Regions from separate parts of the Pseudomonas oplopanacis genome, predicted to be linked through region 3. Evidence: predicted binding sites of a transcription regulator. Region 3 holds the regulator's gene; each other region holds the start of a gene.
What was found. The regulator FliA, encoded in region 3, starts transcription of late flagellar genes. The targets are predictions, from matches to a motif close to CTAAAGTTTNNNNNNNNNNNGCCGNTAA.
Positions count from the first base shown of each region.

Region 1: the regulator FliA is predicted to act here: its motif matches at 2,500-2,527, upstream of ACWKV5_RS15125 (flagellar protein MotY).
Region 2: the regulator FliA is predicted to act here: its motif matches at 4,088-4,115, upstream of flgM (flagellar biosynthesis anti-sigma factor FlgM).
Region 4: the regulator FliA is predicted to act here: its motif matches at 5,049-5,076, upstream of ACWKV5_RS16215 (methyl-accepting chemotaxis protein).

Region 1 is NZ_JBSKHV010000006.1:247,967-255,166, reverse strand. Features, by position in the region: gene ACWKV5_RS15140 (peroxiredoxin) at 36-638, shown strand; gene rnt (ribonuclease T) at 713-1,390, opposite strand; gene pyrC (dihydroorotase) at 1,387-2,433, opposite strand; gene ACWKV5_RS15125 (flagellar protein MotY) at 2,593-3,501, shown strand; gene ACWKV5_RS15120 (argininosuccinate synthase) at 3,631-4,848, shown strand; gene ACWKV5_RS15115 (hypothetical protein) at 5,003-5,608, opposite strand; gene ACWKV5_RS15110 (response regulator) at 6,201-6,827, shown strand; gene ACWKV5_RS15105 (PA3496 family putative envelope integrity protein) at 6,910-7,089, opposite strand; gene nth (endonuclease III) at 7,196-7,200, opposite strand, start outside.
Region 2 is NZ_JBSKHV010000004.1:370,436-377,635, reverse strand. Features, by position in the region: gene ACWKV5_RS12100 (glutamine synthetase family protein) at 1-853, shown strand, start outside; gene ACWKV5_RS12095 (MFS transporter) at 923-2,302, shown strand; gene ACWKV5_RS12090 (flagellar brake protein) at 2,369-3,115, opposite strand; gene ACWKV5_RS12085 (flagella synthesis protein FlgN) at 3,208-3,675, opposite strand; gene flgM (flagellar biosynthesis anti-sigma factor FlgM) at 3,725-4,051, opposite strand; gene flgA (flagellar basal body P-ring formation chaperone FlgA) at 4,219-4,980, opposite strand; gene ACWKV5_RS12070 (chemotaxis protein CheV) at 5,063-5,995, shown strand; gene cheR (protein-glutamate O-methyltransferase CheR) at 6,042-6,869, shown strand.
Region 3 is NZ_JBSKHV010000002.1:662,639-669,838, reverse strand. Features, by position in the region: gene ACWKV5_RS07435 (flagellar motor protein) at 1-248, opposite strand, end outside; gene ACWKV5_RS07430 (protein-glutamate methylesterase/protein-glutamine glutaminase) at 248-1,387, opposite strand; gene ACWKV5_RS07425 (chemotaxis protein CheA) at 1,437-3,689, opposite strand; gene ACWKV5_RS07420 (protein phosphatase CheZ) at 3,744-4,532, opposite strand; gene ACWKV5_RS07415 (chemotaxis response regulator CheY) at 4,555-4,926, opposite strand; gene fliA (RNA polymerase sigma factor FliA) at 5,094-5,834, opposite strand; gene fleN (flagellar synthesis regulator FleN) at 5,831-6,661, opposite strand; gene flhF (flagellar biosynthesis GTPase FlhF) at 6,778-7,200, opposite strand, start outside.
Region 4 is NZ_JBSKHV010000007.1:174,435-181,634, reverse strand. Features, by position in the region: gene ACWKV5_RS16240 (heme utilization protein) at 1-497, opposite strand, end outside; gene ACWKV5_RS16235 (adhesin) at 561-1,139, opposite strand; gene ACWKV5_RS16230 (hypothetical protein) at 1,141-1,596, opposite strand; gene ACWKV5_RS16225 (AAA family ATPase) at 1,953-2,477, opposite strand; gene pnuC (nicotinamide riboside transporter PnuC) at 2,474-3,037, opposite strand; gene ACWKV5_RS16215 (methyl-accepting chemotaxis protein) at 3,286-4,920, opposite strand; gene ACWKV5_RS16210 (undecaprenyl-diphosphate phosphatase) at 5,213-6,043, shown strand; gene ACWKV5_RS16205 (DUF1294 domain-containing protein) at 6,040-6,471, shown strand; gene ACWKV5_RS16200 (MmcQ/YjbR family DNA-binding protein) at 6,468-6,827, opposite strand; gene ACWKV5_RS16195 (LysR substrate-binding domain-containing protein) at 6,824-7,200, opposite strand, start outside.

The DNA of each region.
Region 1 (7,200 bases), on a different contig from region 3:
CCAGTTCTTCACGTTAATAGACCAGGAGATATCCAATGAGCGTACTCGTAGGCAAACAAGCCCCGGACTTCACCGTTCCAGCCGTCCTCGGCAATGGCGAAATCGTAGACAGCTTCACCCTGTCGTCGGCCATCAAAGGCAAATACGGCCTGGTGTTCTTCTACCCACTGGACTTCACCTTCGTTTGCCCGTCCGAGCTGATCGCTCTGGACAACCGCATGGCTGACTTCAAGTCCCGCAACGTTGAAGTGATTGCCGTGTCGATCGACTCGCACTTCACCCACAACGCCTGGCGCAACACCCCGGTGAACAATGGCGGTATCGGCCAGGTTCGCTACACCATGGCTGCCGACATCAAGCAGGAAATCATGAAGGCCTACGACGTTCAGTCCGCTGACGGCGTTGCTTTCCGTGGCGCATTCCTGATCGACGACAAAGGCGTTGTCCGCTCGCAGATCATCAACGACCTGCCGCTGGGCCGTAACATGGAAGAGCTGATCCGTCTGGTCGACGCTCTGCAATTCCACGAAGAGCACGGCGAAGTTTGCCCTGCCAACTGGAAAAAAGGCGACAAAGGCATGAACGCTTCGCCAGAAGGCGTTGCTGCTTACCTGACCGAGCACGCTGCGGCGCTGTAAGCCCAAGCGTCAGGCATAAAAAAACCGGCCTCAGTGGCCGGTTTTTTTATGCGCGGGGATTAATCAGCGACAGATCAGTCGTTGAAATCTTCCCAGCCGCCCATTTGTTTCCAGCGATTGACGATGCCGCAGAACAGCTCCGCGGTCTTCTCGGTGTCATAACGAGCCGAGTGGGCCTCGCGACCGTCGAAGTCGATATCCGCCGCCTGACAGGCCTTGGCCAGTACAGTCTGACCGTAAGCCAGGCCGGCAAGGGTCGCGGTGTCGAAGCTGGAGAACGGATGAAACGGGTTACGTTTCATGTCCAGGCGTGCGACCGCAGCGTTGAGGAAGCCCAGGTCGAAGCTGCTGTTGTGGCCGACCAGAATCGCCCGTTTGCAGCCGTTGGCTTTCAGAGCCTTGCGGATGCCGCGGAAAATATCGGTCAGCGCCGCTTCTTCACTCACTGCCATGCGCAGCGGGTGATCGAGTTTGATCCCGGTGAACTCCAGCGCCGCTGCTTCGATGTTCGCGCCTTCAAAAGGCTCTACACGGAAGAAGTAGGTGTGATCGGGGTACACAAACCCTTTCTCGTCCATGGCGATGGTGGTTGCAGCAATTTCCAGCAGGGCGTCGGTGGCCGAGTTGAAACCACCGGTTTCTACGTCGACGACAACCGGCAGGTAGCCACGAAACCTGGCAGCCATTGGATGACGAGGACCGCCTCCACCGCCTTGACCGTCCTGTTCGTCGTCGAAATGGTCTTCACTCACGCGTGTTCCTCCAGCAGGCGCCAGCGCAGTTTTTCACCGGCGCGCAGCGGGATAACGGTCAACTCGCCAAATGGCAGGCTGGTTGGGGCGGTCCACTCATCGCGGACCAGGGTAATGCGGTCGGTGTTCGCTGGCAGGCCATAGAAGCGTGGGCCGTTGAGGCTGGCGAAGGCTTCGAGCTTGTCCAGCGCGTTGCGTTGTTCGAACGCTTCGGCGTACATCTCGATGGCCGCATACGCGGTGTAGCAACCGGCGCAGCCACACGCGGCTTCTTTGGCGTGCTGGGCGTGGGGGGCCGAGTCGGTGCCCAGGAAGAATTTTTCGCTGCCGCTGGTGGCGGCGTCGAGCAGGGCTTCCTGGTGCGTATTGCGCTTGAGAATCGGCAGGCAATAGAAGTGCGGCCGAATCCCGCCCACCAGCATGTGGTTGCGGTTGTACAGCAGGTGATGCGCGGTGATGGTGGCGCCGACGTTGGCCGAAGCCTCGTTGACGAACTGCACGGCATCGGCGGTGGTGATGTGTTCAAACACCACTTTGAGCGTCGGGAAACGCTCGACCACACGGCGCATGTGCTCATCGATGAAAAATTTTTCGCGGTCGAACACGTCGACATCGCCACGAGTGACTTCACCGTGAATCAGCAGAGGCATCCCGACGTCGGCCATGGCCTCTAGCGCAGGGAAGATCTTGTCGATGCTGGTTACGCCAGAATCCGAGTTGGTGGTCGCGCCGGCAGGGTACAGCTTGGCGGCGTACACGAAACCGCTGGCCTTGGCCTCGCGAATTTCTTCGGGCTGGGTGCGGTCGGTCAGGTAAAGCACCATCAACGGTTCGAAGCGACTGCCGGCCGGGCGTGCAGCGAGGATTCGCTGGCGATAGCCGTCGGCTTCAGCGGCGTTACGCACCGGAGGTACCAGGTTGGGCATGATGATGGCGCGACCAAAGGTGCGCGCAACATCCGCAACGGTATTGGTCAACACGGCACCATCGCGAAGATGAATGTGCCAGTCGTCGGGACGCAGTAGGGTCAGGCGGTCGGACATGAGGGGATTCCAGGCGGGTCAAACTCAGGGGAATGCTACCGGAAAAGACTCTTGCAGGCACTCGCTATCAAGTTTTGCAGGAACCTACCGATATGAATCAGGTATGCCGGAAACATGCGTGTGTCGGTCTTTTTGTTGTAGAAGCCAGTGGAGCCTCCCGTGCGCCAGCGTTATTTAGCCTTGCTCAGTGTGTTTGCCAGCCTTCCTGCGATGGCGCTCACTTTCCAGACGCGTCTGGAGAGCATCGAGTGGACGGTCGAAGGTGACAAGTTCGAATGCCGCCTGACTCAACCGATCACCGATTTCGGCTCGGGTGAATTCGTACGCCGTGCCGGTGAACAGGCGATATTTCGCCTGAATACCTACAACGCGATGATCGGTGGCGGTTCGGCAACCTTGCTGGCCGCCGCCGCGCCGTGGCAACCGGGGCGTGGCGACATCAATCTGGGCTCGGTACGCCTGGGCAGCGGTAATGTGCTGTTCAACAGCTCGCAAGCGCAGGCCGGGCGCCTGATCAGTGGCTTGATCGACGGCCGCAGTCCGGTGATCCGGCATGCCTCCGGTGATGGCCGGGTGTCGGAAGTGCGACTGTTGCCGGTCAAGTTCAGCAAGGCATTCAACGATTACCAAAGCTGCGTGGCGAAACTGCTGCCGAAGAATTTCGAACAGGTCAAACAGTCCGAGATCACCTTCACGGGTGCTGAAGGCATCGATCTTGATGCGCACGCCAAGGCGCAGTTGCAAGTGATGCTGGAGTTCATGAAGGCCGATCCGTCGGTCAATCACATCGAGCTCGACGGGCACTCCGACAACAGCGGCAATCGCCTGGCCAACCGTGAACTGTCGCGCCGCCGCGCATTGGCGGTGATGGATTACTTCAAGGCCAACGGCATTCAGGAATCGCAGATCACCATGCGCTTCCACGGTGAGCGTTACCCTGTGGCGCCCAACACCACCGCCGTCAACCGTGCGAAGAATCGCCGGGTTGCCGTGCGTCTGGAACGCGTTGCGCCGACCGAGAAAGTCGCGCCTCAAGTCGCTTCTGGTAATGCAGCAGCCACTTCCTGACTTGCCGGTCATCGTCGCGCTCTCGATAGATTCTGTCGCTTCGTCGTCATAAGCTGTCGCGCCACTGTAAATTATTTCGTATGACCGGTAGACTTCACGGCTTTCCGTAGAACCCCGTGGAGTGATGGCATGGCGGACGTAAACAAGGTCGTTCTGGCGTATTCCGGCGGCCTGGACACTTCGGTGATCCTCAAGTGGCTGCAGGATACTTATAACTGTGAAGTGGTGACCTTCACCGCTGACCTGGGTCAGGGCGAAGAGGTTGAACCGGCGCGCGCCAAGGCACAGGCCATGGGCGTCAAAGAGATCTACATCGACGACTTGCGCGAAGAATTCGTGCGTGATTTCGTTTTCCCGATGTTCCGCGCCAACACCGTTTACGAAGGCGAGTACCTGCTGGGTACTTCCATCGCTCGTCCGTTGATCGCCAAACGCCTGATCGAAATCGCCAACGAAACCGGCGCTGACGCCATTTCCCACGGCGCCACCGGCAAGGGCAACGACCAGGTTCGTTTCGAACTGGGCGCGTACGCCTTGAAGCCAGGTGTGAAAGTGATTGCTCCGTGGCGCGAGTGGGACCTGCTGTCCCGTGAAAAGCTGATGGATTACGCTGAAAAGCACAACATCCCGATCGAGCGTCACGGCAAGAAAAAATCCCCGTACTCGATGGATGCCAACCTGCTGCACATCTCCTATGAAGGCGGCGTGCTGGAAGACACCTGGACCGAGCACGAAGAAGACATGTGGAAATGGACCGTCTCCCCGGAGAACGCTCCAGACAAGCCGCAATACCTGGAACTGACCTACCGTAATGGCGACATCGTTGCACTGGACGGCGTCGAAATGACCCCGGCCACCGTGCTGGCGACCCTGAACCGTATCGGTGGTGAACACGGTATCGGCCGTCTCGACATCGTCGAAAACCGTTACGTGGGCATGAAGTCCCGTGGCTGCTACGAAACTCCTGGCGGCACCATCATGCTGCGCGCTCACCGTGCGATCGAATCGATCACCCTGGACCGCGAAGTGGCTCACCTCAAAGACGAGTTGATGCCCAAGTACGCCAGCCTGATCTACACCGGTTACTGGTGGAGCCCTGAGCGTCTGATGCTGCAACAGATGATCGATGCGTCCCAGGCCCACGTGAACGGCGTTGTTCGCCTGAAGCTGTACAAGGGCAACGTGATCGTGACCGGTCGCAAGTCTGACGAATCGTTGTTCGATGCCAACATCGCGACTTTCGAAGAAGACGGCGGCGCTTACAACCAGGCCGATGCGGCTGGCTTCATCAAGCTCAACGCCTTGCGTATGCGCATTGCCGCGAACAAAGGCCGCAAGCTGTTCTGAGCCTTTTGAGCGGGTAATAGAAGTGTGGCCTTGTCGGTGACAAGGCCACACCTCGAAAGGGGGATGTTCTGCCTGGCATTCATTGAGCATTCAGTTTTTTCTTGATGCCCGTTACACCTTCCTGCTGTTTTTCTCTCCTTGTGCTCTTCAAGAGCTATCTGCCGGTCTCTGCCGGATAAAACGTTTGCCCAATGATTGTCAGCGCTTGAGAGCTGGAATTAAAAGCAACGCAGAAGATGGAGCCGCTGCGCTTCTTTGTCAGTTTCGAATGCTTGAGCACGCTTTCTTTCAGCGATGTCTCCGAGTCTGCGCACGTGAGAAATACGATCACTTGCGCGAGGTTTTTCTGTGGAAGCTGAATGCTCTCCAGCAGCGAGCTGAACGCCAATGGCTGACCCGTCAAGCGTGCATCGACGATGTGCAGATCCTTCAGCCTTTCAGGCAGGCAAACGTAATGCCGGGCCGGAAGATTAGGTGGGGAGGGAGTATTGTCCTTGCGACCAGCGCTTTTCATGACTGTCAAAAAATCCTCGCCCTTTTCAAAATCAGAAGGCGCGTAAAGCGATCGATAGTTGAAGTTAAGGGTCGCGAAGAACAGGAAAAGCAAATAAAACGGAAAGCTGATCAGAAACCAGATATAGAGCGCTCGTTCTTCATCGTCGAGAAAGGGCAGTGACACGGCCGCCGATGCTTCAGACAGTGTTGCGAATATTGCAATGATAGTCATGGGGTTCGTAATTTTGCTTTTTAGTTTTATCATATTCTTTGCTCATTATGGTTTTAACTTTTGCTCGATGGGTTGAAGAGTTGTTTGTTGGGTGGTTGGTTATATCGTATGAAGGCTGTTAGTGATTTAACTTGGTGAGTCTCCACTTTGGGATTGTGTTTTTTTGGGGGGGATAGAGTAGCGTTATTGTTTGTATGTGAGTTGGGCGGGGCGTGTTTTACTGGAGAATATTGTGCGGTTGTCTGGTTTTTAAGTGTGTCCTTAAATAAGCGGTTAGCTGTTTCTGAAGGTGACGTTTTTTTGTGTAAGGCTTTTTATCGGTGGGGCGTGTCTTGCTTGTTTTAAGCGTAGCTCAGTCCAGGTTTGTTGTCGGAGGCGCGTGCGTGATGGATTGCGATTTTTTTTTGCCGTAATTCGATACAGAAAAATTTCCGGAAGGCCGACTGCGCGAAGTTTAATACCACGCAGGATGCAATTTGTTTTAAGAAATTTGTAGGACTAATCTTTTAAATTTGTAAGAAATGTCTCTGGCTGTGGGTGGCCGAGGGGGGCGGCATGCCATGGATGAAGCGACTAGGCTATTGTGCGGTCTCTAAAAATTCGAACAGCGAAATTGGACTTGCCCATGAATAAAGTGCTGATCGTGGATGATCACCCCGTCATTCGTCTTGCGGTACGTATGCTAATGGAGCGCCATGGCTACGAAGTCATTGCAGAAACAGATAACGGCGTGGACGCATTACAACTTGCCCGCGAACTTATGCCGGACATTGTAATTCTGGATATTGGAATACCCAAGCTGGATGGGCTGGAGGTCATTGCTCGACTGACATCGACGACGATGCCACTTAAAGTGCTGATATTGACTTCACAGGCGCCGGGGCATTTTTCCATGCGTTGCATGCAGTCGGGGGCTGCCGGCTATGTGTGTAAACAGCAGGACCTGACTGAATTGCTCAGTGCGATAAAAGCCGTGCTGTCAGGCTACAGTTACTTCCCGAATCAAGCGTTGCATACCGTGCGGTCAAGTCTTGGTAATGCCAGTGAAGCCGACATGGTGGATCGATTGTCCGGGCGCGAAATGATGGTTTTACAACAGTTGGCCAGAGGAAAGACCAATAAGGAGATTGCCGATGGAATGTTTCTCAGCAATAAAACCGTCAGTACCTACAAAACCCGCCTGTTGTTGAAGCTCAATGCGCGCTCCCTGGTCGATCTGATCGAACTGGCTCAACGCAATGGCCTGGTATAAGTACCACCCACGTCTGATGAAGCCATCCTCATCAGCGATTGGCGCTTAGTAAAAAGCCTCCGTTTCGGGAGGCTTTTAGGTGTTACAGGTCAAAATCATAATCGGCCAATTGCTTTTGCAGTCGGCGCTCCTCCAGCAAATTGTCGATGGTGCGACGTTTGCTCAGGTTGGTCTTTGCCACTTCTACCACCGGTTCCGCGTCATCGGCCTCAACGGGTGTGAAGTCGTCTTCTACGTCCAATTGCTCTTTGCCAGTGCTCATAGGTCAACTCCAGGCTAAGACTGCCTTTGGCGCCCCTTATATCGACAATCGCCCGGCGGGTAAAAAAGATTTTTTCAATCGATACATCAATAATTTTAATAGTGCCTCAAT
Region 2 (7,200 bases), on a different contig from region 3:
TCAGTCGGCATTCAGTGTCAGTTCCAATAGCGGCTTGCGGCCGTTCTTCAGTGAGGTCTACGCCTGCATGGCGGCGCTGGGCCTGCCGCGCGACACCTTCATGCACGAAATGGGTGTCAGCCAGTTCGAGATCAACCTGCTGCACGGTGATCCGCTGCTGCTGGCCGATCAGACCTTGCTGTTCAAGCACCTGCTCAAGGAAGTCGCGCTCAAGCATGGCCTGACCGTGGTCTGCATGGCCAAGCCGCTGGCGCACACGCCGGGCAGTTCGATGCACATTCACCAAAGCATCGTCGACATTGCCACCGGGCGTAACGTGTTCAGCGATGAGGCCGGTCAGCCGACCGCGACCTTCCGTCACTTTATCGGCGGCCAGCAGGCCGGCATGGCCGATTTCACCGCGCTGTTCGCACCGAACGTCAACTCGTATCAGCGCTTGTGCCATCCGTACGCGTCGCCGAATAATGCCTGCTGGTCCCACGACAATCGGGCCGCCGGGTTGCGCATTCCGGCCAGTTCGCCGGTCGCTCGTCGGGTCGAGAACCGTTTGCCGGGAGCCGACGCCAACCCGTACCTGGCCATCGCCGCCAGCCTTGCCGCCGGGTTGCATGGCATTGAGAACGAATTGGAACCCAGCGAGGCGATCCAGGGCGAATTCGAAGTGCCGGATAATCTTTCGTTGCCGTGTACCTTGCATGCGGCTCTTGAGCGTCTGAAACGTAGCCAATTGGCGAAGGAACTGTTTGGCACTGAGTTCATCGAAGGCTACGTCGCTTCGAAGTCCATGGAGCTGACCAGCTTCTTTGATGAAATTACCCCCTGGGAACGGCGTGTTTTAGCTGCTCAGGCCTGACGCTTCGTCGTCTTCGGGCTATCGTTTCGGTAGCCTGATCTTCACTGCAAGGAGCCGCTCGGAACGCCGATGCGCCAAATCTGGAAATCCTTTCGAGCGCTGTATTTCGCCTCGCTGATGATGTTGATCGGCTCGGGCCTGTTAAGCACTTACCTGGCCTTGCGCCTGGCAGCCGATCACGTCGACAGCTTGTGGGTCGGTGCGTTGATGGCGGCCAACTATTTCGGCCTGGTGCTGGGCGGCAAGATCGGTCACCGACTGATCGCCCGGGTCGGGCATATTCGTGCCTATGCCGCGTGTGCCGGGATCGTCGGTGCGGCGGTGCTCGGTCATGGATTGATCGACTGGCTGCCGGCCTGGCTGTTCCTGCGGGTGATCGTCGGCCTGGGCATGATGTGCCAGTACATGGTCATCGAGAGCTGGCTCAACGAGCAGGCCGATGCCAAGCAACGCGGCATGGTCTTCAGTGGCTACATGATCGCTTCCTATCTGGGGTTGGTGCTGGGTCAGCTGATTCTGGTCATGCACCCAGGCCTGGGCCTGGAGCTGCTGATGCTGGTCGCGCTGTGCTTCGCCCTGTGCCTGGTGCCGGTGGCCCTGACTCGACGGATTCACCCGGCGCCGTTGCACCCCGCGCCGATGGAGCCGCGCTTCTTCATCAAGCGCGTACCGCAATCGTTGAGCACGGTATTGGGAGCAGGGCTGATCGTCGGCTCGTTCTACGGTCTGGCGCCGTTGTATGCGTCCCAGCAGGGACTGTCCACCGAGCAGGTCGGTCTGTTCATGGGTAGCTGCATTTTTGCCGGCCTGCTGGTGCAGTGGCCGCTGGGTTGGCTGTCTGATCGTTATGACCGGGCGCTGTTGATCCGCTGTTTTGCCTTCAGCCTGGCGCTGGCCGCGCTGCCGCTGGCGATTCTGCAGAAGGTGCCGCTGGAGGTGTTGTTCATCTCCGGGTTCCTCTGTTCGCTGGTGCAGTTCTGCCTGTATCCGTTGGCAGTGGCGTTCTCCAATGACCACGTCGAAGGTGATCGCCGGGTCTCGCTGACGGCGATGCTGCTGGTGACCTACGGTGTCGGCGCCAGTATCGGGCCGCTGGTCGCCGGGGTGCTGATGAAGCTGTTCGGCAGCCACATGCTCTATGCGTTTTTCAGTTTCTTCGCGATGGTGCTGGTGTGGCGGATCCGTCCGAAAGCAGTTACCAACCTGCATCAGGTCGACGATGCGCCGCTGCATCACGTGGCCATGCCGGACAGCATGTCGAGTTCGCCGCTGGTGGTGTGCCTTGACCCGCGTGTCGACGAGCAGATCGTTCAAGAGCAGATGCACAGCCCGCCCCATCCGGAAGCGGAGCCGGGACCGGAGCCGGAGGTGGAACTGGAAGGAGAGCCGACGCCACCGGAAGACCCGGACGCCGGTCGCGAACAAAGCTTCACGGAAGCCAGACCCTGATAGTTGCGGCATAAAAAAACGGGCAGTCACCGCAAGGGACTGCCCGTTTTTTGTTGAAGCGTTGTATCAGAGATCGTCTTTGTCGAAGCGCCGTGCTTCACGCTGCAGCTGATACACGAAGCGCTCGACCTGACGCTGCACCAGCCCGCTCATGTTGTGAAAGCGGATGCCGGCGAAGGTGGTGGAGATCCTTTCTTCGAAGTGCAGATAACGCAGCTCAACCGGGGTGGTCATGCTGCCGAAGGGCAGGTCGGCGACGAAGCGGTCGTAGACCTGGCCCAGTTGCAGTCGGCCGGTGATGTCGCCGTCAAAGCGCAGCTTGCAGCCGGTGGCGGAAATATCCAGCAGCTTGCCGCTGACCGGGAACTTGAGCTTTTCACCGCCCAGTTCGACGTTGACCAATTGCGCCAGTTTCAATGCAGCCCGGAAGGCGTTGCGGCGCTGGTGGTAGACGACTTCGTCAGGCAGTTTGCCGCGATAGCAGCGGGTGTCGCTGAATTCGTCGATGCTCAGCGGGCCGTTGCTTTCCCAGGCGATGCGCACGCCGTCGTGGAAGCCTTCGACCCGAAACGACTCGCCCGCCAGCAGATAGCGCTCGCCATCGCGGGGCACCATTTCGTCCAGGGCAATCGTGTTGTTGTCCCGGTCAACCTCAACCAGATAGCTCTGGAAGCGCTGGTTACGTTCGTGGAACGTAATGATCAGCGGGTCATGGCTTTCTTGCAGCTGCCGCAGGTTACCCGCGATCTCCATGGGCGTGGAGAGCACCTTGGGTGGCTGCGGAGCATCTTCCGCGGTTAAGGCATTGGACACGGTTCATCGTTCTCCGGACAAAATGTGACAGCGCATGGCCAGCATACTGCCAGCATGTGACGCGTCTTGAAAGTGCGAACTCATCAACAGGTTCATGCCTGACTGAGCGGGCGCGGCTTCGCTAGCTTGGCGGTTGATCCGCGGGCATCGTAAAGCGCGGGTGGTTCGCCGCCGGTGAGGATCTTCAGCTGATTGGCCGTGGCGGCCTGCTGGACCAGGATCGACTGACCATTATTGACATTGATGGCCTGGCACTGCGCCAGAAGGTCGGTCAGGGCATCGCTTTGCGCAAGTAACTGGTCACCGACGCTGGATTGGCTGGCGAGTTGCTCCAGCCCCTTGCGATTGGTGGGCAGATTGAGGCTGGCGAGGACTTCGCTGCGCTTGCGGCCATGCTGTTCGAGCAGAATGATCATTGCCTGTTTGCGCGCCAGAATGTCTTCGAGCAGTGGCATGTCGCGACCATGCAAGGCGAGGGACTCGGTTTGCAGTAACTCCAGCAAGTGTTGCGCTGGAGCAAAGTCGTCGATGATCAGTTGCAGTAAATTAGTGTCGTGCATGGCTGGCCTTGGGGTTTAAGCGTCCAAAAGCCTGGCGCAGGCCGGGGGCCTAGCGCTGGGCTTCGAAGTTGAGCAGTTTGCTGGCTACACGGTTGCTGTCGACTTTATAGCTGCCATCGGCAATCGCTGCTTTCAACTCGGCCACGCGGGCATTGTCGACGGCAGGCTGATCGCGCAGCTTGTCAGTGACCTTCTGCAACTGTTGAGCCTCATTGCTGAGGTGTACCGATTCCCCGCTTTTGGCGGTACTGGCCTGTTCGGCCGGGGTATTCAGCGGCGCGGATTTGCCGGCTTCGGCAGTGTCCTTGTTGGCGCTGGTACGCGTACTGCCGGTCAGTGACGAGGAACTGTTCAAACGGCTGAAATCGATGACCATGATAAAAAACCTCTGGGAATTTGGACGCTTGCCATGTTTTCGGCTCTCCCTGCAAAAACTTTAGGCCCATTTATCAACGAGCCTGCATGCGCCAGCGCATTTCCTGCGTGAGGCACAGTTTAGGGAACAGCCACGGCCAGCGCCATGTTTTCGCAAGGGCAGAATTTCTACATGGCCACTTCCACCTGGCCCGGCGCCATGACCTGCGCCTTGATGACCCGTTGGGAGTTGAGGTTTTTTACCCGGATCTGTTCACGCAACCCGCCATTGGACAGGGCTTCGCCCGGCATGCGCACGCTGAGCGTACCACTGCGGGCAGTAATCACGACCTGATCGCCTTTGGAAATGACTTCGGCCTGTTCGAGATGGACCAGCGTCAGCACCTGATCGGCGACCGTTGGTCGGGTAAGTTTCTGCCCGATCGCCTGATCCGTCGAGGTGAAGTAGCCCTGACCGATCAGGCTGATGTCGCGTTCGCGCAGCATGACATCGCCCGGCTCGATAAAGCCGGCGCGCTTGAGCGGTCGGGTGGTGGTGACGACGTCGCGAAACAGGCGAACTTGAGCGGGCACGAAGACTGTCCAGGGTGAGGTGCTGTCGCAACGAACCTTGACCGTGACCCGACCAATCGGGATCGCCGGGCTCTCCAAAGTGGCTGTCAATTCCTTGTCGCACATGGGCATTCGCAGGCGCGGATCGAGCTGCTTGACCTCGATCTCATAACGACCTTCGGTTTGACTGGTCGCCAAATAGTCTTCTACGGTGAACTCAAGAAAGCCCTGAGTGACGCCGATAAGCATGTCAGGCAAGGTAACTGCGTCAGCAAGGGCAGGGCTGCCAGCGTTGAACAGGCAGACGGCCGACATCGCGCAAAGCACTTGGCGAGCGTTTGATGTCAGGCGTCGGAAAAATGTCGGTTCTGTGTTCATAAGAGTTAAAAAGCAAGCGCCGTGCCGTTTAGCAATGAACGTGCGTCGCAACACACTTAAGCGTTGGTGTAGGAGTCTGTGCATGGCTGGTGTAATGGATGCGGTAAACCAGCGCACGCAACTGGTAGGGCAGAATCGCCTGGAGCTGCTGTTGTTCCGTCTCGACGGCCAGCAGCTCTATGGGATCAACGTGTTCAAGGTTCGGGAAGTGCTGCAATGCCCAAAACTCACGCTGATGCCAAAATCCAGTCCTGTCGTGTGCGGTGTGGCAAATATCCGGGGGGCGACCATTCCGATTCTTGATCTGGCCATGGCGACCGGCTCCGGCGCGCTGAAAGATCAAAGCAATCCGTTCGTGATCATCACCGAGTACAACACCAAGACCCAGGGGTTCCTGGTGCGCTCGGTGGAGCGCATCGTCAACATGAACTGGGAAGAGATTCATCCGCCACCCAAGGGCACGGGGCGCGATCACTACCTGACGGCTGTGACTCGGGTCGACAATCAGTTAGTCGAAATCATCGACGTCGAGAAAGTCCTCGCGGAAGTGGCGCCGACGCCGGAAGCAATTTCGGTCGGTGTGGTCGATGTCGAAACCCAGCACAAGGCCTTGTCCTTGAAGGTCTTGACCGTCGATGACTCGTCCGTGGCACGCAAACAGGTGACCCGTTGCCTGCAAACGGTCGGTGTCGAAGTGGTGGCGTTGAACGATGGCAAACAAGCGCTGGACTATCTGAAAAAGCTGGTCGATGAAGGGAAAAAGCCGGAAGAAGAGTTCCTGATGATGATTTCCGACATCGAGATGCCGGAAATGGACGGGTACACCCTCACGGCCGAGATCCGCAACGACCCGCGCATGCAAAAGCTTCATATCATCCTGCATACTTCGTTGTCGGGGGTATTCAATCAGGCGATGGTCAAGAAAGTCGGTGCTGATGACTTCCTTGCCAAATTCCGTCCTGATGACCTGGCATCCCGGGTAGTCGACCGGATCAAAGCAGCAGATATCAGCTAGGGGCCTTCTGCCCCTGGTGGTTAACACGATTTAAGAGGCGGCATCTTTGTCTACGGGTAATTTGGATTTCGAACAGTTCCGGGTCTTCCTGGAAAAAGCCTGTGGCATTTTGCTCGGTGAAAACAAGCAGTACCTGGTCTCGAGCCGTCTCAACAAACTGATGGAACAGCAAGGCATCAAATCCCTGGGTGAGCTGGTCCAGCGCATCCAGACCCAGCCGCGCAGTGGTTTGCGCGAGATGGTGGTGGACGCGATGACCACCAACGAAACCCTGTGGTTTCGTGACACCTATCCGTTTGAAGTGTTGAAGAACAAGGTATTGCCTGAAGCGATCAAGGCCGCGCCCGGCCAGCGTTTGCGGATCTGGTCCGCGGCGTGTTCGTCGGGTCAGGAACCGTACTCGCTGTCGATGTCCATCGACGAGTTCGAGCGCGTCAATATGGGCCAGCTGAAGATGGGGGCGCAGATTGTCGCCACCGACCTGTCCGGCACCATGCTGACCAACTGCAAGACCGGCGAGTACGATAGCCTGGCGATCGGCCGTGGCCTGTCGCCCGAGCGTCTCCAGCGTTACTTCGACCCGAAAGGGCCGGGGCGCTGGGCGATCAAGGCGCCGATCAAGAGCCGCGTGGAGTTTCGCTCGTTCAACCTGCTGGACAGCTACGCGGCCCTCGGCAAATTCGACATCGTGTTCTGCCGCAACGTGCTGATCTACTTCTCCGCCGAGGTGAAGAAGGACATCCTGTTGCGCATTCACAGCACGCTCAAGCCGGGCGGCTATCTGTTCCTCGGTGCGTCTGAAGCGCTGAACGGTTTGCCGGACCATTACCAGATGGTCCAGTGCAGCCCGGGGATCATTTACCAGGCGAAGTGATTCGTTGGCGGCACAAAAAACGGGAGTCCTCAGGGGCTCCCGTTTTTTTTGCCGATGATTTCCCGCCAACACCACTAAACCCTGTGGGAGCGAGCCTGCTCGCGAAAGCGCTGGGTCAGGCAATGCAGATAGATGTCGACTGACAGGACGCCTTCGCGAGCAGGCTCGCTCCCACAAGGGATCTGCGTTGCTCTTGAGAAAGCGGCAGAAAAGCGGCATCCAGCGGAAACCGGTTGCCGCTTTTCTGGCATTGCCGCCCTTGCCACTGCCCGCAAAGCCCCGGTTTCCGGGCTTTTTCGATTTGGCACGCCGCTTGCTATGTCTCTGTTAC
Region 3 (7,200 bases):
TTCACCACGCGATCGATGCCACCGGCCAGGTCAACGCGTGGCGGAAACAGAATCCAGCCAAGGATTTGCATGGCACGCTTGAAGGCGCTCATCGGCGATTGCAGCAAGGCTGCGCCGATGGTGCCACCGAGGACGATCAAGGCTGCCGGGCCGTTGGCCAGCGCGCCGAGGTGGCCGCCTTCAAGGTAGTTGCCGCCAATGATGGCGACGAACGCCATGATGATGCCAATCAGGCTTAAAACATCCATCAGATACACGCCTCGACCAGGTGCTTGCCAATATCTTCCAGCCCATAGATCGCGTCGGCGAGATCGGCTTTGACGATGGCCATCGGCATGCCGTAGATCACGCAGCTGGCTTCATCCTGAGCCCAGATCGCACTGCCGCTCTGCTTGAGCAGGCGAGCCCCTTCACGACCGTCGGCGCCCATGCCGGTCAGCACGACCGCCAGAACTTTGTCGCCGTAGGACTTGGCCGCTGAACCAAAGGTGATGTCCACGCTGGGTTTGTAATTCAGACGTTCGTCGCCCGGCAGGATTTTCACCGCGCCACGGCCATCGATCATCATTTGTTTGCCACCCGGTGCCAGCAACGCCAGGCCAGGACGCAGGATGTCGCCATCCTCGGCTTCCTTGACGCTGATGCGGCAGAGCTTGTCCAGGCGTTCGGCGAAAGCCTTGGTGAAGGCCGCCGGCATGTGCTGGATCAACACCAGCGGTGCCGGGAAGTTGGCCGGCAACTGGGTCAGCACCCGTTGCAGCGCAACCGGACCGCCCGTGGACGTGCCGATGGCCACCAGTTTGTAGGCCTTGCGTTTCGGTGCAGGCGACGATGGGCCGGACGACACAGGCGCATGGGTGCGTGCCGGAATCGGTGCCGGCGCAGGACGCGACGGTGCGTGGCTGCCGTAACTGCTGGCGCTGGCAGGCGCAGGCGTCGGGGCAGGTGCGGCGACCGGGGCCGGTGCACTGTAGGTATTGGCGCGACGGTTACTGCGCGAAATGCTCAGGATCTTTTCGCACAGCAGTTGCTTGACCTTCTCCGGGTTTCGGGAGATGTCTTCGAAATTCTTCGGCAGGAAATCCACGGCGCCGGCATCCAGCGCATCGAGGGTCACCCGGGCGCCTTCGTGCGTCAGCGAGGAGAACATCAAAACCGGCGTCGGGCAGCGCTGCATGATGTGTCGCACGGCGGTGATGCCGTCCATCATGGGCATTTCGTAGTCCATCGTGATCACGTCCGGCTTGAGGGCCAGGGCCTGATCGATCGCCTCTTTTCCGTTGGTCGCCGTTCCGACGACCTGGATATTCGAATCCGCTGAAAGAATTTCCGAGACGCGGCGGCGGAAAAACCCCGAATCGTCCACCACCAGGACTTTGACTGCCATAAACACTCCGTTAGACGGAGCGAGGCTCAGTCGCCCCGCTCCACCAGAATCAAATACGCCGCGTGGCGTAACGCTTGAGCATGCTCGGAACATCGAGAATCAGCGCAATGCGGCCGTCACCGGTGATGGTGGCGCCCGACATGCCCGGGGTTCCCTGGAGCATTTTGCCCAATGGCTTGATGACCACTTCTTCCTGGCCCACCAACTGATCGACGACAAAGCCGATCCGTTGCGTGCCCACCGAAAGGATCACCACATGGCCTTCGCGCTGCTCTTCGTGAGCGGCGGAGCTGACCAGCCAGCGCTTGAGGTAAAACAGTGGCAGCGCCTTGTCGCGCACGATCACCACTTCCTGACCGTCCACCACGTTGGTGGTCGACAGGTCGAGGTGGAAGATCTCGTTGACGTTCACCAGCGGGAACGCAAACGCCTGGTTGCCGAGCATGACCATCAGCGTCGGCATGATCGCCAGGGTCAGCGGGACCTTGATGACGATCTTCGAGCCCTGGCCTTTGGTCGAGTAGATGTTGATCGAACCGTTGAGCTGGGAAATCTTGGTTTTCACCACGTCCATGCCCACGCCACGACCCGACACGTCGGAGATCTCGGTCTTGGTCGAGAACCCAGGCGCGAAAATCAGGTTGTAGCACTCGGTGTCGCTCAAGCGATCCGCCGCGTCCTTGTCCATCACACCGCGTTTTACCGCGATGGAACGCAGGACGTGCGGGTCCATGCCTTTGCCGTCATCGCTGATCGACAGCAGGATGTGGTCGCCTTCCTGTTCCGCTGCAAGGATCACCTTGCCGCCACGGGACTTGCCCGAGGCTTCGCGCTCTTCCGGCGACTCGATGCCGTGGTCGACCGCGTTGCGCACCAAGTGGACCAGCGGGTCGGCCAGGGCCTCGACGAGGTTCTTGTCGAGGTCGGTTTCTTCGCCGACCAGTTCCAGGTTGATCTCTTTCTTGAGCTGGCGAGCCAGGTCGCGAACCAGACGCGGGAAGCGTCCGAAGACTTTCTTGATCGGTTGCATCCGGGTCTTCATGACCGCGGTTTGCAGGTCAGCCGTGACCACGTCGAGGTTCGACACAGCCTTGGACATGGCCTCGTCGGCACTGTTGGCACCCAGGCGAACCAAACGGTTACGCACCAGTACCAGTTCGCCGACCATGTTCATGATTTCGTCGAGACGCGCGGTATCGACCCGCACGGTGGTCTCGGCTTCGCTCGCCGGTTTTTCCGGCGGCGGCGCAGCCGGAGCACGGGCCGGGGCCGGTGCAGCGGCGGCAACCGGTTTCGACGCCTCGACTTTCGGTGCCTCGGCTTTTGGATCTGGCACCTTGGCCACGGGTGCCGCTGCCTTGGCAACGGGCGCCGCAGCAGTGACAACAGAGCCTGTCGCCACGTCGGTGAACTTGCCTTTACCGTGCAATTCGTCGAGCAGCGATTCGAACTCGTGATCGGAGATCAGATCCCCGCCCGCCGCCGCTGCGGTTGGCGCAGGTGTAGCTGGTACCGAAGCAATGGCCGACTCCAGCGCATCCACCGCAAAGTTGCCCTTGCCGTGCAGCTGATCGAGCAGAGCTTCAAATTCGTCGTCGGTAATGTCGGAGCTGTCGCCCGCCGCTTTCGGCGCAGCCGGTGCCGCTGGCGCTGGGGCCACGGCGTCGACGGCGAACTGGCCTTTGCCGTGCAGTTGATCGAGTAATGACTCGAACTCGGCATCGGTGATTTCGTCGCTGGCAGCGGCATCGCTGGCAGGCGTTGGTGCAGCCACTGGCGCTTCGGCCTGAGCCTTGACGGCATTCAGCGAGTCCAGCAGTTGTTCGAATTCGTTATCGGTGATGTCGCCCGATTCGCTTTCGGCGGCAGGTGCTTCAACCACTTCAGCAACCGGTGCAGCTTCATCTGCGGTTTGCGGCTCGGCCAGACGGGCCAGGGCCTCCAGCAATTCAGGTGTCGCAGCGGTGACCGGGCTACGCTCGCGGACTTCGCCGAACATGCTGTTCACCGCGTCCAGCGCTTCGAGGACCACGTCCATCAGTTCCGAATCGACGCGACGCTCACCCTTGCGCAGGATGTCGAACACGTTCTCGGCGATGTGGCAGCACTCCACCAGCTCGTTGAGCTGGAGGAAGCCGGCGCCCCCTTTTACAGTGTGAAAACCGCGAAAAATTGCATTGAGCAAGTCCGCATCATCCGGTCGGCTTTCCAGCTCGACCAGTTGTTCGGACAGTTGCTCTAGAATCTCGCCGGCCTCAACCAGGAAATCCTGAAGGATCTCTTCATCGGCGCCGAAGCTCATTAAGGGGGTGCTCCTACAGGTCTAAAAACCTAAAAAACCTAGAATGCTGAAACGCTAAAATCCCAGGCTGGATAGCAAATCGTCCACATCGTCCTGACCGGACACAACGTCTTCTCTTTTATCGGCATGAATCTGCGGACCTTCACCCTGAGAGAGATGTTTTTGTGGATCTTTTTCGGCGAGCATCGATTCACGGTCATGTTCGATACCCGCAAAGCGGTCTACCTGGCTGGCCATGAGGACGAGCTTGAGCAAATTGCTTTCAACTTCGGTGACCAACTGGGTCACGCGCTTGATCACCTGACCGGTGAGGTCCTGGTAATCCTGAGCCAGCAGGATGTCGTTGAGGTTGCTCGACACCGTGCGGTTGTCCTCGGTGCTGCGTGTCAGGAAACCGTCGACGCGGCGGGCCAGCTCACGGAACTCTTCAGCCCCGACTTCGCGGCGCATGAACCGGCTCCAGTCCGTGCTCAACGCCTGGGCTTCTTCGCTCAGGCTGTTGACCAGCGGCGTGGCGCTTTCCACCAGGTCCATGGTGCGGTTGGCCGCGGCCTCGGTCAGCTTGACCACATACCCCAGGCGCTCGGTGGCGTCCGTGATTTGCGACACTTCCTCGGCTTGCGGCATGTTCGGGTCAATCTGGAAATTGACGATCGCGCTGTGCAGCTCGCGAGTGAGCTTGCCCACTTCCTGATACAGGCCACGGTCACGGGTCTGATTGAGCTCATGGATCAGTTGCACAGCCTCGCCGAACCTGCCTTTTTCAAGGCTGGCGACCAGTTCGACGGCATGTTTTTTCAGGGTCGATTCAAAATCGCCCTGTGAAGATTCTTTATGCTCCATAGCTCCCCCGTGGCGCAGTGGATCAACCGATGCGTTCGAAAATCTTCTCGATTTTTTCTTTCAACGCCTGGGCCGTGAAGGGTTTGACCACATAGCCGTTTACGCCGGCCTGGGCCGCTTCGATGATCTGCTCGCGCTTGGCTTCAGCGGTCACCATCAGCACTGGCAGGTGCTTGAGCTTTTCATCGGCGCGCACGTGGCGCAGCAGATCGATACCGGTCATGCCAGGCATGTTCCAGTCCGTTACCAGAAAGTCGATGCTCCCGCTGTTGAGAACCGGAATGGCAGTAGTGCCATCGTCAGCCTCGACCGTGTTGGTGAACCCAAGGTCACGCAACAGGTTTTTTATGATCCGCCGCATCGTTGAGAAGTCATCAACGATGAGGATTTTCATGTTCTTGTCCAATTCGACCTCCAAGCAGTCTTAAACGCGCCCAGCACCTGGACGCGCCATTTCAATCAATTCGGCAATTCACTCGATGACTGTCTGGAGCACAACAGATCGCGACCGGTGCCGTTCAAATCCGCACCAGCCCCGTTCGCAGTGTCCCCACACTGCCTTCAGCGCGCTCGCCACTCCCCCAAACGCCCCCGCAAACGGGCCGCGCACTGGCTGTGTAACTGGCTGACCCGCGATTCGCTGACCCCCAGGACCTCACCGATTTCCTTGAGATTCAACTCTTCGTCGTAGTACAGCGCCAACACCAGTCGCTCGCGCTCCGGCAAATTGGCAATCGCGTCCGCCAGCGCCGCCTGGAAGCGTTCATCTTCCAGATCGCGTGACGGCTCGAGATGAGCACTCGCGCCATCCTCATGCAGCCCTTCGTGTTCGCCGTCCTGCAACAGATCGTCGAAACTGAATAAGCGGCTGCCCAGGGTGTCGTTCAAAATCCCGTAATAATCGTCGAGACTCAATTGGAGTTCGGCCGCAACCTCGTGATCTTTAGCGTCACGGCCGGTTTTAGCTTCAATAGAGCGAATTGCGTCACTGACCATACGGGTATTTCGGTGGACCGAGCGTGGCGCCCAGTCCCCCTTGCGTACTTCATCGAGCATGGCGCCGCGGATTCGTATGCCCGCGTACGTCTCGAAACTTGCGCCTTTGCTGGCGTCGTATTTGGTCGACACTTCAAGCAGGCCGATCATCCCGGCCTGGATCAGGTCTTCAACCTGGACACTGGCCGGCAGACGGGCCAGCAAGTGGTAAGCAATGCGTTTGACCAGTGGCGCGTAACGCTCGATCAGCTCGTACTGCGCGTCACGTGCCGACTTCTTGTAGAGGTTGTAGCCACTGGCTGTCATAGGACGGGTCCTGCGGTCTGTTGCACGAGGCGCTCGACGAAAAACTCAAGGTGCCCGCGCGGGTTGGCAGGCAGCGGCCAGGTATCAACTTTCTGCGCGATGGCCTTGAACGCCAGGGCGCACTTGGAACGCGGGAAGGCTTCATACACGGCACGTTGTTTCTGCACAGCCTTGCGCACGCTTTCGTCGTAAGGCACCGCGCCGACGTATTGCAAGGCCACGTCGAGAAAGCGGTCGGTGACCTTGGTCAACTTGGCGAACAGGTTGCGACCTTCTTGCGGGCTCTGGGCCATGTTGGCCAGGACGCGGAAGCGGTTCATGCCGTAATCGCGGTTAAGCAGTTTGATCAGCGCGTAGGCGTCGGTGATCGAGGTCGGCTCGTCGCAGACCACCAGCAAGACTTCCTGCGCTGCGCGAACAAAACTGACTACCGAGTCACCTATGCCCGCAGCGGTGTCGATCACCAATACGTCGAGATTGTCGCCGATGTCGCTGAAGGCCTGGATCAGTCCGGCGTGTTGAGCCGGGCTCAAATGAACCATGCTCTGGGTGCCAGACGCGGCCGGAACGATTCGAATACCGCCCGGGCCCTGCAACAGAACGTCGCGCAGCTCGCAGCGGCCTTCGATCACGTCGGCCAGGGTACGTTTGGGTGTCAGTCCCAGCAGGACGTCAACGTTCGCCAGGCCCAGGTCAGCGTCCAACAGCATGACGCGACGGCCGAGCTCAGCCAGGGCCAGCGACAAATTCACTGACACGTTAGTCTTGCCGACGCCACCTTTGCCGCCGGTCACCGCGATCACCTGTACGGGATGCATGCTGCCCATGTTATTTCTTTACCTTGTCTTGCATAGACGGAGGCCACATTACTGGCTGCGCGTTCGCAAATGGAACAATGCATGGCAGACCATCGATGTAGGTACAAAAACTGTTCATTACTACCTTAGCCAACCTGCTTGGTCGGGCTGTGGTAAATATCAGCGAACATGTCAGCCATGGCTTCTTCGCTGGGTTCTTCCTGCATTTGTACGCTTACGGCGCGACTGACCAACTGATGACGGCGCGGCAGATGCAAATCATCCGGGATCCGCGGGCCATCGGTCAGGTACGCCACCGGCAATTCATGACTGATCGCCAGGCTCAGCACCTCGCCGAGACTTGCCGTTTCATCCAGTTTAGTCAGGATGCAGCCAGCGAGCCCGCAGCGTTTGTAACTATGATAAGCGGCTGTTAGAACCTGTTTTTGGCTGGTGGTTGCGAGCACCAGGTAATTTTTTGATTTGATGCCACGCCCGGCCAGGCTTTCGAGCTGCATGCGCAGGGCTGGATCGCTGGCCTGAAGGCCTGCGGTATCAATCAGCACCAC
Region 4 (7,200 bases), on a different contig from region 3:
CCAATGTTGCCGGAACCATTGTTGCCTGCGTTGGTGAGCGTAGCAGTGTTGGTATTAGAGTAGTTGGCAACGGTGTTGTTGGTGTTGTTTTGTGTGGCGCTGGAAGCTGCCACTGCGGAACCGAAAATGAAGCTTTCGTCAGCAGTAGCCAGTGCCGCGGCGTTGTCTTGTTGGTTGCCGTCGCCGGCTGCCACGTTGGCGCCCATGTTGCCGTTGGAACCATTGAGCGAGTTGTCGATCGCAGCACCATTTTTGGTGCCTTGGTTCAGCACGGTATTGCCACTGCTGTCCTGTTCATCCAGCACAGTAGCGCCGGCGCCGGCAGTAATTGAAAGAATTTGATCCAGGGTTGGGCCTTTTGGCTGATGACTGCCATGCCCATTGCCGTGACCATTGCCATGACCGTGATCATCATCACGACCGCCTGCTTGTGCTGCGATTGCCATCACTGCTGCCAGAGCGAAAACCAGTGGTTTTAAAGCCATTGTAGGTTTCATGGTGTTTCTCCGTGCTTATTAGTTGGTTAAGTGTTGGTACTTTCTAATCGCACTGCGTTTGGGTCAGTCAGCGACCCGGATGCTCAGGGTGTTAGCCATTCGGTTCCCCACCCCGGCACTCTGGTTCACCTGGATAATCCCTCGGCTGCCGGTGAAGGCCTGGTCGCTGGTAACGACCTGGCGACTGCCGGTTTGGGACCCAGTTGCTCCTGAGTTTGGAAGCAACGCCACGTTCTGTTGAGAAAGGGCGCTATCGTCGACGCTCTGCGGCCCAGCACTGATGCTGATCCGTGCAGCGTTGGCCATCTGGTTGTTGGCCCCGGCGCTCTGGTTCACGCCCAGTACACCGTTGCCATTACTGAAAGAGGTGCCGCCGATGGTGGCCGTCGCGTTCATTGACGGATTGGCGGGGGTATTGATTTTTTGCTGGACGCTGGTGGTCGCCGAAGCATTGGTGCCGATAGCGATGGCGCGAACGTTGGTTTGTTGTTGCTGATCGCCAGCCGCCTGGTTGACGTTCAAGTTGCCTTTGTACTGGACGCCGGCATCCTGGATGTTGGCGTTGTTCACGGTTGAAACACCGGAGTCAGCCATGGCGCTGGCACTGGCGAACACCGCGAGAAAGATCAGGCTGCGATTCATGTCATTGACCTCCGGCCATTCTGGTCAGTGGAGCCATGCCGGAACTCATGGCCCGATTGATGGTTCCGGAAATCGCGGCACCACTGCCACCGCCGTGGCCGGCGCTCATGCCTGGCATGCCGTTTGGATTGGTCACGACGTTGAGGCCTGGCATGCTGCCACCGTTGGTGTTCGGGTTGATGTTGCCGGTGATGGTCGAGCCGCTGGCAATGTTGGCGAAATCACCGTCAGTCAACTCGGTGTTGCTCATGGTCGAGACGATGCGCGCCGATGGGTTGGCATTGACGGTGGTCGGGTAGGGGTCTTTGCCGCCGGTGCGGCCGATAGGGATGGGCTGGACGTCGCGTGTAAGAACGATGACGCCATTGCCATCAGCCTTCGCACTAAGGCTGAGTACCGAAGTGGCGGCACATCCGATCAGCAGTAGGCAGGTCATGCCTTTATTGAAAGTCCCCACGGCAGCAATTCCTTCTTTTGTGGGCTGGCCCTAGTCAGCGTTGGGAAGGAGAGAGCGAAAGCTGTGCCGCTTTTGAATTATTGTTTTAATTCAAAAGGTTAGCCTTTTGTGAGAAGTGGACGATACGTCAGCTGTTTCATCACTGAGACAGCCCCGGCAAGGTTTTGCTGAACAATCGCGACGCAAAGCTCTAGATCAAGGGTTTGCGCTGATGTGTTTCAAGCGCTTAACAAGAGCCATGACAAGATGATGAAGGGCGCTGAAACGGCCTGTTTGCGGGTAGATGAGTGTTTCACGGATGGACACTGTTGCCCCAAAACAGGGGGAATCACTGGGGAAATCGACCCAAAACCGGCTCAGGAAACCAGCAGGCGGGTGACCGCTTCAAAGGCCTGCCCCCGGCGGTTTTCCCAGCTTCCCTGCAATACCTGAAACGGTTGGCGGTGCTGTTCAAGCCAGGTGTGGGTCGCCTGGAAAAATGCCAGGCGTTCACTCAATTCGGGCTGACAGCGCTGGCCATCATCCGTCCAGTCGACATGCTCCGGTGACAACAGCAGGTGCAAGTCGTAATCGCGAGCCAATAATGCCGGTTCAAGCCATTCAGGGCAGTCGCCAAACAAGGTCTGGCTCCAGAGGATATTGCTCAGCAAGTGAGTGTCGAGAATCAACAGACGGGGCCGCCGGGCGCGGGCTTCATCTTCCCATTGCAACTGGCCTCGGGCGATCTCGGTAATATCACCCAGGCACGTGTCGCGAGGGTTTTGTTCGATGAACCAACGCACGTACTCATCGACCCGCACACCGCCGAAATGCCCCTGCAACTCGGCCGCTAGCCAGCTCTTGCCACTGGATTCGGGGCCCGTGAGCACCAGCACCTTCATGCGCGCAATGCCGGATCGGCACGCCATTCACGCCAGCCTTGCACGGCCAGCAGCAGGAACAGTGCATAGAGAGCAGAGGTGAGGTACATGCCTTTGTAAATGAACAGCCCGACAAAAATCACATCAACGGCGATCCACAGCGGCCAGCATTGCACGCGTTTTTGCGCCATCCACATCTGCGCAACCAGGCTGAACCCCGTGAGCGCGGCGTCGAGCCACGGCTGGGCGGCATCGGTCCAGTGCGCCATGGCCGCGCCCAACAGCACACTGCCCAGCGCGCCGACCGCCAGGCCCAGCGCCACTGACCTGCTGTCGAGACGGCTGACCTGCCGGCCGGTATTCGCTTCGCCTGCGCGGGTCCATTGCCACCAGCCATAGAGTTGCAGCGCGGCGTAGATCACTTGCAGGAGCATGTCCGAATACAGCTTTACCTCAAAAAAGATCCAGCTATACAGCAGCACCATGACCAGGCCGATTGGCCAGCACCAGGGGTTCTGTTTGACCGTCAACCAGACGGCAATCACACCGAGGGCGGCGGCAAACAGTTCAAGCCCGGACATGGAGGTTCCTTGGGGAAAGCGAAGTGGGGGCGAGATTGTACCTAGACAGCAGGAAAGGGCGATAGCGACACGGGACTGAAATCAGAAACACAACTGTGGCGAGGGAGCTTGCTCCCGCTGGGCTGCGTAGCAGCCCCGAATACTGCAACCGGATTTCTACAGGAGAAACTCAGTCAGCTGATTTTTGCGACTGCTGCGCAGTCGAGCGGGAGCAAGCTCCCTCGCCACAGGGTTTATCGTGTGTGCTGTTAAACGCGAAATTGCTTGAGCAAGCCGTTCAGCTGCTCGCTCAGGTCTTTGAGTCGAACACTGGCCACACTCGATTGCTGCGCCGCCAGTGCAGTGCTGTGGGACAAGCCCGCAGCCTGGGTCACGTTCTGATTGATGTCTTCCACCACATGGGCCTGCTGCAATGTCGCGCTGGCGATCGACGCGTTCAATCCGTTGAGGTTGCGTAACGCCTGGCCAATTGCATTCAGGCTCGCACCGGCCAGGCCGGCCTGTTCGATGGTCAGTTGTGACGCGCGACTGCTGTCGCCGATGACCTTGACCGCGGCTTCCGAATGGCTTTGCAGGCGTTCGATCATCGACTGGATCTCTGCTGTGGACTTCTGCGTGCGCTGGGCCAGCAGGCGCACCTCATCGGCCACCACCGCGAATCCTCGACCCTGTTCACCCGCCCGGGCGGCTTCAATGGCGGCGTTGAGGGCGAGCAGGTTGGTTTGCTCGGCGATGGAGCGGATCACCTCCAGGACGCTGCCGATCTGCGTGCTTTCCGTTGCCAGGGTGCGTATCACCTCTACGGCTTGATCGATGGTGCCGGACAGTTTGTCTATCTGTTGCAAGCTGCCGTCGATGTTGATCTGGCCTTGCTGCGCCTGGGATTCGGCATCGCGCATTTCGCTGGCAGCATGCTCGGCGTTCTTGGCCACATCCTGCACGCCATAGGTCACTTCATTAATGGCCGTGGCCACCAGTTCCATCTGTTGGGACTGTTGCTGGCTGCGTTGTTGGGCCTGGGCGGCGTCATTGCCCAATTCACTGGACGACTGACCCAACGCGCTGGCGGACACCTGCAGCTCGGTGACCACCAGGCGCAGCTTGGTGGTAAACGCGTTGAAGTGCCGAGCCAGTTGCGCCACTTCGTCCTGACCGTGGGTATCGAGGCTGCGGGTCAGGTCACTTTCACCGCTGGCGATGTTGGCCATGGCGTTCACGGTGTCCTGGAGCGGGCGCACAATACTGCGCGCAATCAGGATGACCAACAGCGCCATCACCAGCGCAATCACCACGCCGACGAAAGTGGCCTTCCACACCTGGCCATTGAATTCGGCCTGCATGTCATCGATGTACACGCCCGAGCCGATCACCCAGCCCCAAGGCTCGAAGAGTTTGACGTAAGAAGTCTTTTCGACCGGGGCACTGGCGCCCGGTTTCGGCCAGCGGTAGTTGACCATGCCGGCGCCCTTGGCCTTGGCCACGGCAACCATTTCGTTAAACACCGCAAAGCCGTCCGGGTCGCGGATGGCCGACAAGTTCTGGCCGTCCAGCTTGGGGTTGGCCGGGTGCATGATCATCACCGGCGTCAGATCGTTGATCCAGAAATAGTCGTTCTGGTCATAGCGCAGTCCACGGACCGCGGTCAGTGCCTGCTTCTGCGCGGCATCGCGGGTGAGGGTGCCGGCCGTTTCCAGGTCATGGTAGTAATTCAGAATACCGCTGGCGGTCTGTACGACGTGCTGGGTTTTCTGCGCCTTGGCCTGATAAAGGTCGTCGTGAATCTGCTTGAGCATCAACACGCCCAACGTCAGCAACATCACCACCGACACGATCAAGATGAGCCACAAGCGTCGGCTGATCGACACACTGCGCAAGCTGTTCATAACGCTGTTACTCCGATTTTCTTTTTATTGTCATAAACCATTGCCAGCATCCAACCACGCTTTGCCGGTCGGGCATATGCGACCCAAGTCCTATTCCGCGGCAGCGTTTTAGAGGCTTGTCTGATAGGATTTCGGCCCCGCGCGGAAAAACCTGAATCACGCTCGATTTTCACGGAATTTTTACGGTTTCGTCTGGATCCTGTGCGCGCGGAACTTCAACTACGCTCAGCGCAATGAACGTTTAAACAAAACTGACGGGGCATGCCTGGGGGCATTGCTTCTTGGGGGATTGATGGATCTTTGGACCGCCTTTCAGGCATTGATACTTGGGGTAGTAGAAGGGCTGACGGAGTTTCTGCCGATTTCCAGTACCGGGCACCAGATCATCGTCGCCGACTTGCTCAACTTCGGTGGGGAGCGGGCAATCGCGTTCAATATCATTATCCAGTTGGGTGCAATCCTGGCGGTGGTGTGGGAGTTTCGTCGCAAGATTCTCGATGTGGTTACCGGTTTGCCGACGCAACCGAGCGCGCGTCGTTTCACCGCCAACCTGCTGATCGCCTTCATGCCGGCGGTGGTGCTGGGGGTGATTTTCTCCGACCTGATTCACCATTACCTGTTCAACCCGATTACCGTTGCGACGGCGTTGGTGGTGGGCGGTGTGATTATGTTGTGGGCCGAGAAACGCCAACATCAGGTGCATGCCGAAACTGTCGACGAGATTACCTGGCAAGACGCGCTGAAAGTCGGTTTCGCCCAGTGCCTGGCCATGATTCCAGGAACATCGCGTTCCGGGTCGACCATCATTGGCGGGTTGCTGTTTGGCCTGTCGCGCAAGACCGCTACCGAGTTCTCGTTCTTCCTGGCGATGCCGACCATGGTCGCGGCGGCGGTGTATTCGGGTTTCAAATACCGCCACCTGTTCGTGCCGGCGGATTTTCCGGTGTTCGCGATCGGTTTCGTGACGGCCTTCATCTTCGCGATGATCGCGGTTCGCGGCCTGCTCAAGTTCATTGCCAGCCACAGCTACGCGGCGTTTGCCTGGTATCGGATCGTGTTCGGCCTGGTCATTCTGGCCACCTGGCAGTTCGGCTGGGTTGACTGGTCTGCGGCCAAGCCATGAGTGACGCCGGCAGGCGCCACGACCCCGGTCGCAGGTCCGGGGGAGAGCGCATCCAGCATCCACGGTTGAAACTGCTGGTTTTTGCCGCGCTGTGTGCGCTGCCGCTGTTTGGGTCGGTGTCGCTCTGGCTGCGCGGGGTGTCACTGATTCCGCTGGCGGCGTACGGGATCGTCAGTGTGCTGGCGTTTTTCCTGTACTGGAGCGACAAGCGCAAGGCCCGCGCCGACGCCTGGCGCACGCCGGAAAATGTCTTGCACGCGGTCGAACTGGCCGGTGGCTGGCCTGGCGCCTTGTTGGCCCAGCAAGTGTTTCGGCACAAGACCCGCAAAGTCTCCTATCAGCTGCTGTTCTGGCTGATTGTGTTGCTGCACCAGGTGTTCTGGATCGACCAGATGTTTCTCGGCGCGAACCTGCTGGCCTTGTTTTAAAGCAGCAGTCCCACCTGGGTGCGCTTGGGCAGCTTGCTCACCACCAGTTGGTGGGATCGTTGCAACAAGGCTTGTAGTTCTACGGCGCCCAGCGGGTAGGGCGTTTGCATGATGATCCACTGGGCTCTCGCCAGATAGGGAGCCGGGTGGATGCCCGGCCGGTCGCAATGTCCCAGGAACAGGTCCTTGTCGACCTTGAAGGCAAGGGAGTCGCCGCGCAGGTTCTGCAGCGCGAACATTTTATTCCCGGCAATCGAAAACACCCGCACACCGCCCCATTTATAGTCTTCCCGCGCACCCGGCAGCGCGAGACAGAACTGCGCGACATCCTCTTCGCTCATACGTCCAGCCTTCATATCAATCGGTCCCCACACGCATTGAATGTTTCGATCAAATGGTCGAGCCAAGCGCGAACCGCTGGCATCACCCCGCGCCGGTGAGGGTAGACCGCTTGCAACCAGCCGCCAGGCAATGACCACTCGGGCAGCAGTTGCACCAGCGAGCCGTCTTCCAGCTCCGGCTCGCAATACATCATTGGCAACAGGGTAAAACCCTGGCCGGCCAGAGTGCAGGCCTTGCGCACGATGAAGTCATCAATGCCCAGCCGCGCCTCCATGCTGAGATCGACACTTTTGCCCTGTTGATCCAGCAGGCGGATATGCACCATGCGATCGGCTTCAAGGGCGCCGAGCACGGGCAAGGTTTTCAGGTCTTCGGGGTGATTGATTT